Regions from separate parts of the Bacillus sp. AC266 genome, predicted to be linked through region 2. Evidence: predicted binding sites of a transcription regulator. Region 2 holds the regulator's gene; each other region holds the start of a gene.
What was found. The regulator NrdR, encoded in region 2, represses ribonucleotide reductase genes. The targets are predictions, from matches to a motif close to AACACNATATATNGTGTT.

Region 1: a site for NrdR is predicted at 1,281-1,298, ahead of nrdI (class Ib ribonucleoside-diphosphate reductase assembly flavoprotein NrdI). Genes of this name have one in related genera too.
Region 3: a site for NrdR is predicted at 1,725-1,742, ahead of AC0IXC_RS26570 (anaerobic ribonucleoside triphosphate reductase). Genes of this name have one in related genera too.

The regions. Positions count from the first base shown of each region.
Region 1 covers NZ_CEEDEC010000003.1:549,238-552,523, forward strand. Annotated here, with positions in the region: partial or broken gene AC0IXC_RS16060 (ribonucleotide reductase N-terminal alpha domain-containing protein) at 187-885, opposite strand; gene nrdI (class Ib ribonucleoside-diphosphate reductase assembly flavoprotein NrdI) at 872-1,231, opposite strand; gene AC0IXC_RS16070 (hypothetical protein) at 1,709-2,026, opposite strand; gene AC0IXC_RS16075 (hypothetical protein) at 2,052-2,246, opposite strand; gene AC0IXC_RS16080 (GNAT family N-acetyltransferase) at 2,508-3,086, shown strand; gene AC0IXC_RS16085 (histidine phosphatase family protein) at 3,147-3,286, opposite strand, start outside.
Region 2 covers NZ_CEEDEC010000002.1:264,936-268,221, forward strand. Annotated here, with positions in the region: gene AC0IXC_RS08885 (glyceraldehyde-3-phosphate dehydrogenase) at 1-504, shown strand, start outside; gene speD (adenosylmethionine decarboxylase) at 890-1,273, shown strand; gene nrdR (transcriptional regulator NrdR) at 1,470-1,931, shown strand; gene AC0IXC_RS08900 (replication initiation and membrane attachment family protein) at 2,077-3,286, shown strand, end outside.
Region 3 covers NZ_CEEDEC010000009.1:119,796-123,081, forward strand. Annotated here, with positions in the region: gene AC0IXC_RS26555 (acyl-CoA thioesterase) at 66-485, shown strand; gene AC0IXC_RS26560 (HesB/YadR/YfhF family protein) at 563-853, opposite strand; gene plsY (glycerol-3-phosphate 1-O-acyltransferase PlsY) at 963-1,559, opposite strand; gene AC0IXC_RS26570 (anaerobic ribonucleoside triphosphate reductase) at 1,785-3,286, shown strand, end outside.

The DNA.
Region 1 (3,286 bases), on a different contig from region 2:
AGTCACCTACATAGCCACTTGGTCGTTGAACCTTCTCCTTATCTAATAAATTTAGGAGCTCGGCTGCTGATTTCCTGCAATCTTGGATTTTCAGGGTTCGCTACGTAATTTCTTCGTAGTATCCTACCTTGATATACTCAGGCGTTCCAGCAATTGACCTGGTTTTATAGTTGAGCCATAAAGTTAACCCAACTGATTCGCATACGAAAACGAATCTTCAAGTAATTTCATAACAGGTACTACACCACTTGCGGCGTTATCAATACCTTTAATTTGCTCACCACGTGCACGTAGCTTAGATAAGTTTAAAGCTACTCCACCACCGATTTTCGATAATTGCATTGCAGTATTAATGTTAAAGCCGATTGAATTTAAGCTATCATCCATCTCTAACAAGAAACAAGACACCATTTCTCCTCTTCTGCTTCGTCCCGCATTTAAAAAGGTTGGTGTCGCTGGTTGGTAGTTTTGTTTTACAATCATGCTTGCGAAGTGTTTTGCCTTCGCAACATCACCGCGTCCTAAGTATAATGACACAATTGCTACACGATCTTCATAGCTTTCTAAGTATTGTTTTTGATCATTCGTTTTTAACGCATAATCTTTATAGAACTTAGATGCTGCCATATAAGATTGGAACTCGAAGTTTTCACCATAAGCGATGTTATAAACTCCTTCTACTTCCTCCAAGCTATACTCGTCCAGAACGTTGTAATAGTAATCATGTTCTTTCATATACTCCATTCGCTCTGCCACGCTATTAAAATGAACGGTATTCTCTCTAGCTTCTTCCATAAAGACTTCTAATGCCTCTTTATCTTTATGAAGCTGATAAAAACCGTCCTGCATTTGCGTGATTTCATTATTCAGTTCAATGTGTCGCAATCTCCCGCACCCTTTCTTTAAAATATTCTACATCATTATTTGTTCCAGATAACTCAAATTTTGATACAATAGGCACTTCATATTTAGTAGAGATTTTGTCAGCACTTGCACCAAACATGTCTCCCCAATTACGATTGCCACTTGCAGATACGCCTTTTAATTTTTCATTATTGCGTTCTAAAAAGTCTAAAACACGTTCCGGTACATTTCCAAAACCTGTTGTATACGTAATAAGAATAAAGTCTTCATCTAATACTAGAGCTTCATCAATTTGAACGGCCGGCATATTTAATTTGTGAATGAAACGCTTCACGTTTCCTGTCATAGAATCATATGCAACTAACATTTCCGACCCTCCCTCTCCAATCTATATTCTCTGTATGTCGTTTCTTGATTTCTCTATATATTGTATTACGTTTCAAAATAAGACACAAGATATATGTATAAATTCTTTCTTTTTTTAAATTTTACTTTTCGACATGACCGTCGATTTTTTTCAATACAAAGACTATGAAACAACATTCTAAAACTCATGTCAATAAAGTGCTTTTCAAAAAAGTTGTCAACGAATTTAACCTTATTTTTAAAAAAGTTACCAATATTTTTTGTCATAAAACAGTAAATGCTGGAGTAATATATTTCTCCAGCATCACGCAAAAAAGAACAGATATTAAACGATAATCTGTTCTAACAAACGATTACATTTATCAATTTTACTTTATTAAATATTATACATATTCTTTCGTTCCTCGTTACATACTAAAAGATAACTATTATAGAAAAAGATTATTATTATGGAACTTCAATTTATTTATGAAAAAAATTATTCAGGGTGCTCAATACGCAAAATATCTCTTACAAATATATGATGTGGATTCTCATCTTTATCGAGCATTGTACATATAGGAGCTTCTTCATCAAAGTATACGATCATTCCTTCTACGTACTGATATGTATGTTGAACTTGTACCGTTACTTTAATTTCTACTGCTTGTTCATACGCCCTTTTTATTTTCTGAAGCATTTTTGCTGAACATTTTCGTTTCTCTGGATACATAACCATTCCCATAAACCTATTCCCAGCTCTATCTTTCCACATATAATCCCAATGCGGCAATATGCCTTGTTTAAAATCCCCCATAATTCTCCTCTCCTTTATCTTCTATTTATGAACGTGGTGTTTCTGAATATGTATAAATTACCTGTCCACCGCGCTGTGCGTTCCCGATAATATGTTTAAAATCTTCTCGATTCACAACAACTTCTCTGAACGTATAAAATACATCTTTCTTCGCAACATACTCCTTTATTTCATCATTTTTCAGCTGATCCAAAATTGTATTTGCTAATTGTTTATCCATGTATTTCACCTCTCTGCAATATTTTATTCTATCGCATCTTCTATAGGTCCACAACGGTAAAATTATCCCGTTACTATTATGTAATTCACTTTCATTATTTTTATATCTATATCACTTTATTATATTCGCACTAAATATCATATACTAACATAGCTACTTCTCTATATCAAACTTTTTGATGCCCTGTATAACAAAGTTCCAAATCACTGTTTGATATTTTATTTTATGCTACAATATACATTTAGAACTAGGAGGGATACTATGATTCGGAAAGCAAAAAAGACAGATGCGGTAGAAGTAGCACCTTTATTGTATAACGCTCTGCACGAAATTGCTGAAAAAATCACAGGTAGCACAGTTGAAGCAAAAGTAATACTAGGACTTGAAACATGGTTCGTAAAAGAAAATAATCGATTGAGCTATGAAAACTGTTTAGTGGCTGAACAAGGTGGAAAGGTAGTTGGGGTTATTGTCGTTTATCACGGTAGTGACGCTGAACAACTTGATGCACCAATCCTACACTACTTAAGAGAACTACATGAAGACGAATCCATTACGTTAGAAAAAGAAGCTGAACTTGATGAGTATTATATTGACACGTTGTCAGTTTCAAGTATGTACAGTGGACGTGGTATTGGCTCTAAATTAATCGATGCAGCTGAACTTCATGCAACTGAAAAAGGGCATGAAAAAATCGCCTTACTTGTTAATTTAGAAAACAAACGCGCTTTTTCACTATATGAAAAACTTGGTTTCAAAGAAGATAAAACCGTTATGCTCGTCGGTGAACCGTATGCCCATCTAATAAAACCATTACGGTCATTGGTTTCTATATCTTAAAAGGACAATTCTTTTTTACTTGTTATGCAGGGAAAGAGGCTGCCAAAGGGACAGCCTCTTTTAAATTAATTTTGTATTTAATACATTTCCATCCATCGCCTCATGAAATGTATACGTTGTACATCCCCATGGCTTCCTATGGAAAATAGGCGAACCAGACCACCCCATTGCCCTCAGTTCAGTCCCAATCATCACATTAA
Region 2 (3,286 bases):
ACTGTTCATGCTTATACAAATGACCAAAAAAATATTGATAACCCACATAAAGATTTAAGAAGAGCGCGTGCTTGCGGACAGTCTATCATTCCAACAACGACGGGTGCTGCAAAAGCGCTAGCAAAAGTTCTTCCACACTTAAACGGAAAACTTCATGGTATGGCCCTTCGTGTACCAACACCAAACGTGTCTCTTGTTGATTTAGTAGTAGACGTAAAACGTGATGTAACAGTTGAAGATATTAATGAAGCGTTCAAAACTGTTGCAAACGGTGCATTAAAAGGAATTGTAGAATTCTGCGAAGAGCCTTTAGTGTCTATCGATTTTAATACAAATACACACTCAGCTATTATTGATGGTTTGTCTACAATGGTAATGGGTGATCGTAAAGTGAAAGTACTTGCTTGGTATGATAACGAGTGGGGCTACTCTCGTCGTGTTGTAGATCTTGTAACGTTAGTTGTTGATGAATTAGCGAAACAAAAAAATGTGCAACATATTTAAGTGAACGAGAGAGGGCAAGTGAAAATTTGCCCTCTTTTTTATTTTTTTCTGAAAAGGAAAAAAATTATATAAGTATATTTTTAAATAGTGGACATACCACGAAACGTTGGGATTACTGTATTCGTGAATCATTAATTTTTTTTAGGGAAAAGTAAAGAGGAAAATATGACAGAAAATCGAAAAAACTGTTGTTGCAAAATGAAAATAAACAAAGTATACTAACACTCGTAAACTTAAGAGCTGAGGTACGTAGTCACTACTTAAAGGGTTAGGACCTCTCTGGACTAACTTTCCCCCGTGGTAGTGGAGCAAGCCAAATTGCAAATTAGTTTTCAATTCGAACAGTTAGAATAAATTTACAAGGGGGAACTGTAGAATGGATACTATGGATACGATGGGTCGTCACGTGATTGCTGAACTTTGGGATTGCGATTTCGACAAGCTTAATGACATGCCGTATATTGAACAATTATTTGTGGATGCAGCACTAAGAGCTGGTGCTGAAGTACGTGAGGTTGCTTTTCATAAATTTGCACCACAAGGTGTAAGTGGAGTAGTAATTATCTCGGAATCACATTTAACAATTCATAGCTTTCCGGAGCACGGTTACGCAAGTATTGATGTTTATACTTGTGGGGATCGTATTGATCCAAATGTTGCTGCAGAATATATTGCAGAAGGTTTAAACGCGAAAACGCGTGAGAGCATCGAGCTTCCTCGAGGCACTGGTAGCTTCGAAATTAAGCAGAGAGAAACAAAAGCTCTTTAAAAAAGAACATAATTGATTTAAAATGTAAAGAGGTGTATAATGCACCTCTTTTTTAGTTTATATAAAATAGGATCACGATATGTAATAACTTAGAGTGGTCATTATAGAAGAATGAGTTATATAATATTGTATATATATTTTCACATGTAGGTGAGTAGCGAAAGAATAAAGATTATAGTGTAAAGGAGTGAATGAATTGCGTTGTCCATCCTGTTTTCATAATGGAACAAGAGTGTTAGATTCGCGTCCGGTAGACGAGGGGCGCTCTATTCGAAGAAGAAGAGAGTGTGAAAGTTGTTTAAGTCGCTTTACGACATTTGAAAGAGTAGAAGAATCACCTCTTATCGTTGTTAAAAAAGAAGGAACACGAGAAGAGTTTAATAAAGAGAAAATTTTACGCGGTTTAATTAAAGCGTGTGAAAAAAGACCTGTATCTTTAAGGCAGTTAGAGGAAGTAACACAAAGTGTGGAGCGTGAACTTCGTAACTTAGGTATATCAGAAGTGAAAAGTGATATGATTGGTGAAATTGTTATGGAAGAACTTCGTGATATTGATGATGTTGCTTACGTACGTTTTGCTTCTGTGTATCGTCAATTTAAAGATTTAAATGTATTTATTGAAGAATTAAAAGATATACTGCAAAAAGAGAGAGAGTAGAAGGAATCTCTTTATATACTGTAAGTAAACGAGATAAGAGAGCTAGAAGCGGAAGCTAATAGCTCTTTTTCGCTAATAAATTATATAATAAAGATAGAACGAGTGAAATGTAGGCTAGATTGGATGAGAGAAAGGAAAAGCAAGAATGGAAAAACAGTCATGGATGGAGCTATTGCCGATTGATCGTTATAAAGTAAGTGCGAAAGGGTTGTTACATAATTACGACCGGAAAGTATTAACGATGTTGTATCAGCCGTTAATAGGTAGTAGAGCTTTTAGCGTATACATGACACTATGGGGAGAGTTAGAGCAAGATCGTGTGTTTGGAAAAGAGAATACACATCACTCCCTTATGGTGACTATGCAAATGCAACTTCCTGAAATATATGGGGAACGAGTAAAGTTAGAAGCGATTGGTCTTTTAAATGTATATATTAAGAAAGAAAAAGATATTCGGATGTTTATATATGAATTGCAACCACCTTTATCTCCGAAGCAGTTTTTTGATGATATTGTTTTAAGTATCTTTTTATATAATCGCTTGAGTCGGACAAAATACAACCAAGTAAAGCAATATTTCTTAGAAGAAGAATTCGATTTTGCTTCTTATGAAAATGTTACGCGCTCCTTCAACGATATATTTGATTCGTTTAACCCAGGTCAGTTTGAATATGCGCAAGAAGAACTGCGTATCCCGAAAACGACAATTATGCCAAGTAACGAGAATGGGGATGCTCCGAAAGTTTGGAACGATTTCTTTGATTTCTCTTTATTTGTAGACGGACTATCAGCCCTTGTTCCTAAAAAGGCGATTACAGATCAAGTGAGAGAATGTGTTATTACACTCGCTTATGTGTACGGTGTGGATGTGTTATCGATGCAAAATATCGTTCTTGGCGCAGTGACAGAAGTGCAAACAATTGATATCGAAAGGCTTCGGAAGGGAGCACGCGATTGGTATCAATTCGAAAATGGTCAAGCGTTACCTGTATTAAGTGAAAGAGTGCAACCTCATGCTGCTCGTACAATGAAAGAGAAAGAGCCATCTACGCAAGAAGAGATGCTAATGAAACAGTTAGAGGAAATCTCGCCAAAACAACTATTGAAAGAGATTTCAGGCGGTGCAGAGGCGACGAAAGCGGACTTGCAAATCGTTGAGGATGTAATGATAAATCAAAAGTTAACGCCAGGGGTTGTGAATGTACTTATTTATTACGTTATGCTACGCTCAGATATGAAGCTTGCTAAAACGTATGTCGAGAAGATTGCTGGACATTGGGCGCGAAAAAAGGTCGGTACAGTAGGCGAGGCGATGGCGCTAGCGAAAGAAGAGAATCGTCAATATCAAGAGTGGG
Region 3 (3,286 bases), on a different contig from region 2:
TTTGATTCCACTGTATTATGATTAAATGTATGCAAGGTAGCAGAAGTGAAAGAAGGCGAATAGAAATGTTTGTAGCAGAACATGAAGTTGAAATCCGCTATGCGGAAACAGACCAGATGGGTGTTGTTTACCATTCAAACTATTTAGTGTGGCTGGAACTTGGGCGCACTAAACTTATACAAGAATTAGGATTTTCATATGTTGAAATGGAGAAAGAGGGAATTATTTCTCCTGTATTAGACTTGCAAATTTCATATCGTAAAGCGATGCGTTACGGCGAAAAAGCTATTGTGAAAACGTGGGTTGATACTGTGAGCCCGCTCCGCGTTGTATATGGATATGAAATTTATAATAGTGATGGCGAACTTTGTATTACTGCAAGCACGACGAATATTTGTGCGAAAAAAGAAGGTTTCCGCCCTGTATCATTTAAAAAATTATATCCTGAGTGGTATGCGAAATATGAGGAAATTAAAAAGAAATAAAGTGAAACTTTAATCAGTGGGGGTCTTACTACCCGCAAATAGCGGGATAAAAAAAGCGTGGCAGAAGCCACGCTTTTTTATTTTTCATAATTAAATTGAGGGAAATCATCACCGTCGTTAAGTGTAACTAATAAATTATGTCCATCGAAGAACCACTCATCATCGCCTTCAATAAAGAAGTTAATACCTTCTTCTTGAGTTTGAACAGCAGGGTGCGCAGGGTCATCTTTACGAATACCTAAAGAAAGTCCTTTTTGCACAGTACTGCAACCGCCGTATTGTACGAAAAGGCGTATTGTTTCACCCGATTGTAAGTTTAATTCGTTTTTATACCATTGTGCTGCTTCTTTTGTTACGGAAAGATTCATGTATAGTTCCTCCAAATTATGTTGCCTTTTCTTTTAGTATAAAAAATAACGCAAAAAGACGCTATTAATATGCTTCACGTTTTCTTTTTGCGTTATGTGGGTTACGATCTTATTTTTGCTTTTTTGAAAAGTTTGCTTTTGGTTCAGTTTTATTTATAATTCGTCCGATATTTGCACGGTGTTTATAAATAACCATACCTGCTAATAAACACATCGCAATAATGAAGATTTTATCCCCGCTAACAATGGATGCAATAACAGCAACGACAGCTGTTATCATAGAAGAAAGTGATACGTATCTTGTTGTAAATAAAAGGCTGAAAAAGACAACAGCTAATATTGCAAAAACAACTGGTGAATAGCATAATAGCACTCCAGCAGAAGTTGCAACTGCTTTCCCCCCGCGGAATTTTGCGAAAATCGGATAGACATGTCCAAGAACAGCGGCTAACCCAAACCATAGTGGGTGAATATCTGACCCGAAAATAATCGGTAGACCTGTTGCTAATGTACCTTTTAAAATGTCAGCAATTGTTACGATAAAACCTGCTTTTTTCCCTAATGTACGGAATGTATTTGTTCCGCCTAGATTACCGCTTCCATGCTCACGAATGTCGATTCCATAACCAATTTTTCCAACGACTAATGCAAATGGAATCGAACCGAGTAGATAGGCAACGATAAATAAAAGATATGTAATAACCATGAGTTCAGTCTCCTTTATACAAATGTGTTGATAAAGGGTAAAAAGAGTTTTTCCCATTTATTGTACCATACATTTGTAAAGAGCACATTTCTTTTTTATAAATGAAAAAGTCATTAATTTTTAAAAAAACTTTCACAGGAATGTTACATTTTTCACAGGAACAGAAGAACTATATGTTGTATGATTTTAATCAAAAGACAACAACATGTTGGTGGAGGGTTATGAATGTTGAAACAAAATGTACGTGGAGAAGAATTAATGAAAGTATTTGAGACAATTATCCACGGTAATGAACAAGATTTAATGCAGGAAAATGCAAATGTAGATGGTCGATCTCCAATGGGAGTAATGGGAACGTTCGCATCTGAGAGCGCAAAGTATTATGCAGTAGAAAAATTATTATCAGATCAAGTGAAAAAAGCGATAGATCAAAATATATTATATCCACATGATTTAGATTTTTATGCAACAGGAACGACGACTTGTTCGCAAATTCCGTTAGCGCAAATGCTAGCTAACGGTTTTCATACTGGACATGGACATATGAGACAACCGCAAGACATTAAAAGTGCGTTGGCGCTTTCTTCAATTATTTTTCAGGCGAATCAAAATATGCAGCACGGTGGTCAATCGTTTGCACTCTTTGATATTGATTTAGCTCCATATGTGAGAAAAACAGTAAAGAGACATAAAAAACGACTACAGTCATATCCGCTTACGAAAGAACAAATAGAGGAATTTGCATGGAAAGAGACAGAAAATGATACGTATCAGGCGTGTGAGGCTTTCGTTCATAATTCAAATAGTATGCATAGTAGGGGCGGGGGACAAGTACCATTTATTTCAATTAATTACGGAACAGACACATCGAAAGAGGGAAGACTTTTAATTAAGCAACTTTTAAAAGCGACGCAAGCTGGACTTGGTAAAGGAGAAACACCGATTTTTCCTATTCAAATTTTCAAAATGAAAAAAGGCGTGAACTTTGAAGAGTGTGATCCGAACTATGATTTATTTGAATTAGCGTTAGAAACGACCGCTGAGCGATTATTCCCTAACTTTTCGTTTTTAGATGCTCCGTTTAATGCTGTGCATTATGATGGTCGACCTGAAAGTGAAGTATGTTATATGGGGTGCCGTACTCGTGTTATGTCTAATATACATGGGGAAGAAACAGCAATTGGAAGAGGGAATTTATCGTTTACTTCTATTAATTTAGTAAAATTAGCGCTAATTAGTGGATCGAAAGAAGCGTTTTTTGAAGCGCTAAGTTATTATTTAGATTTAGGCGTTAAGCAATTATTAGAGAGATTTGCTTATCAATGTACAAAGAGAGCAAGAGATTTTCAGTTCTTATATTCACAAGGTGTATGGCGTGGTGGAGAGACGTTACAACCTGAAGATGCTGTGGCACCGATTTTAAAACAAGGGACGTTAAGTCTTGGTTTTATCGGTCTTGCAGAATGTTTAGTAGCGTTAACTGGAAAGCATCATGGAGAAAATGAAGAATCGTGGAAGCTTGGATATGAAATTATTTCCTTTATGAGAGAGAGCATGGATAAGGCGATGGAAGAACATCAACTCAATTTCTCTGTAATTGCAACGCCTGCAGAAGGTTTATCAGGTAAGTTTGTGAAAAAAGATAGAGAAGAATTTGGTGAGATTAGCGGTATAACGAACCATAATTACTATACGAATTCATTCCATATTCCAGTTTATTATAACAT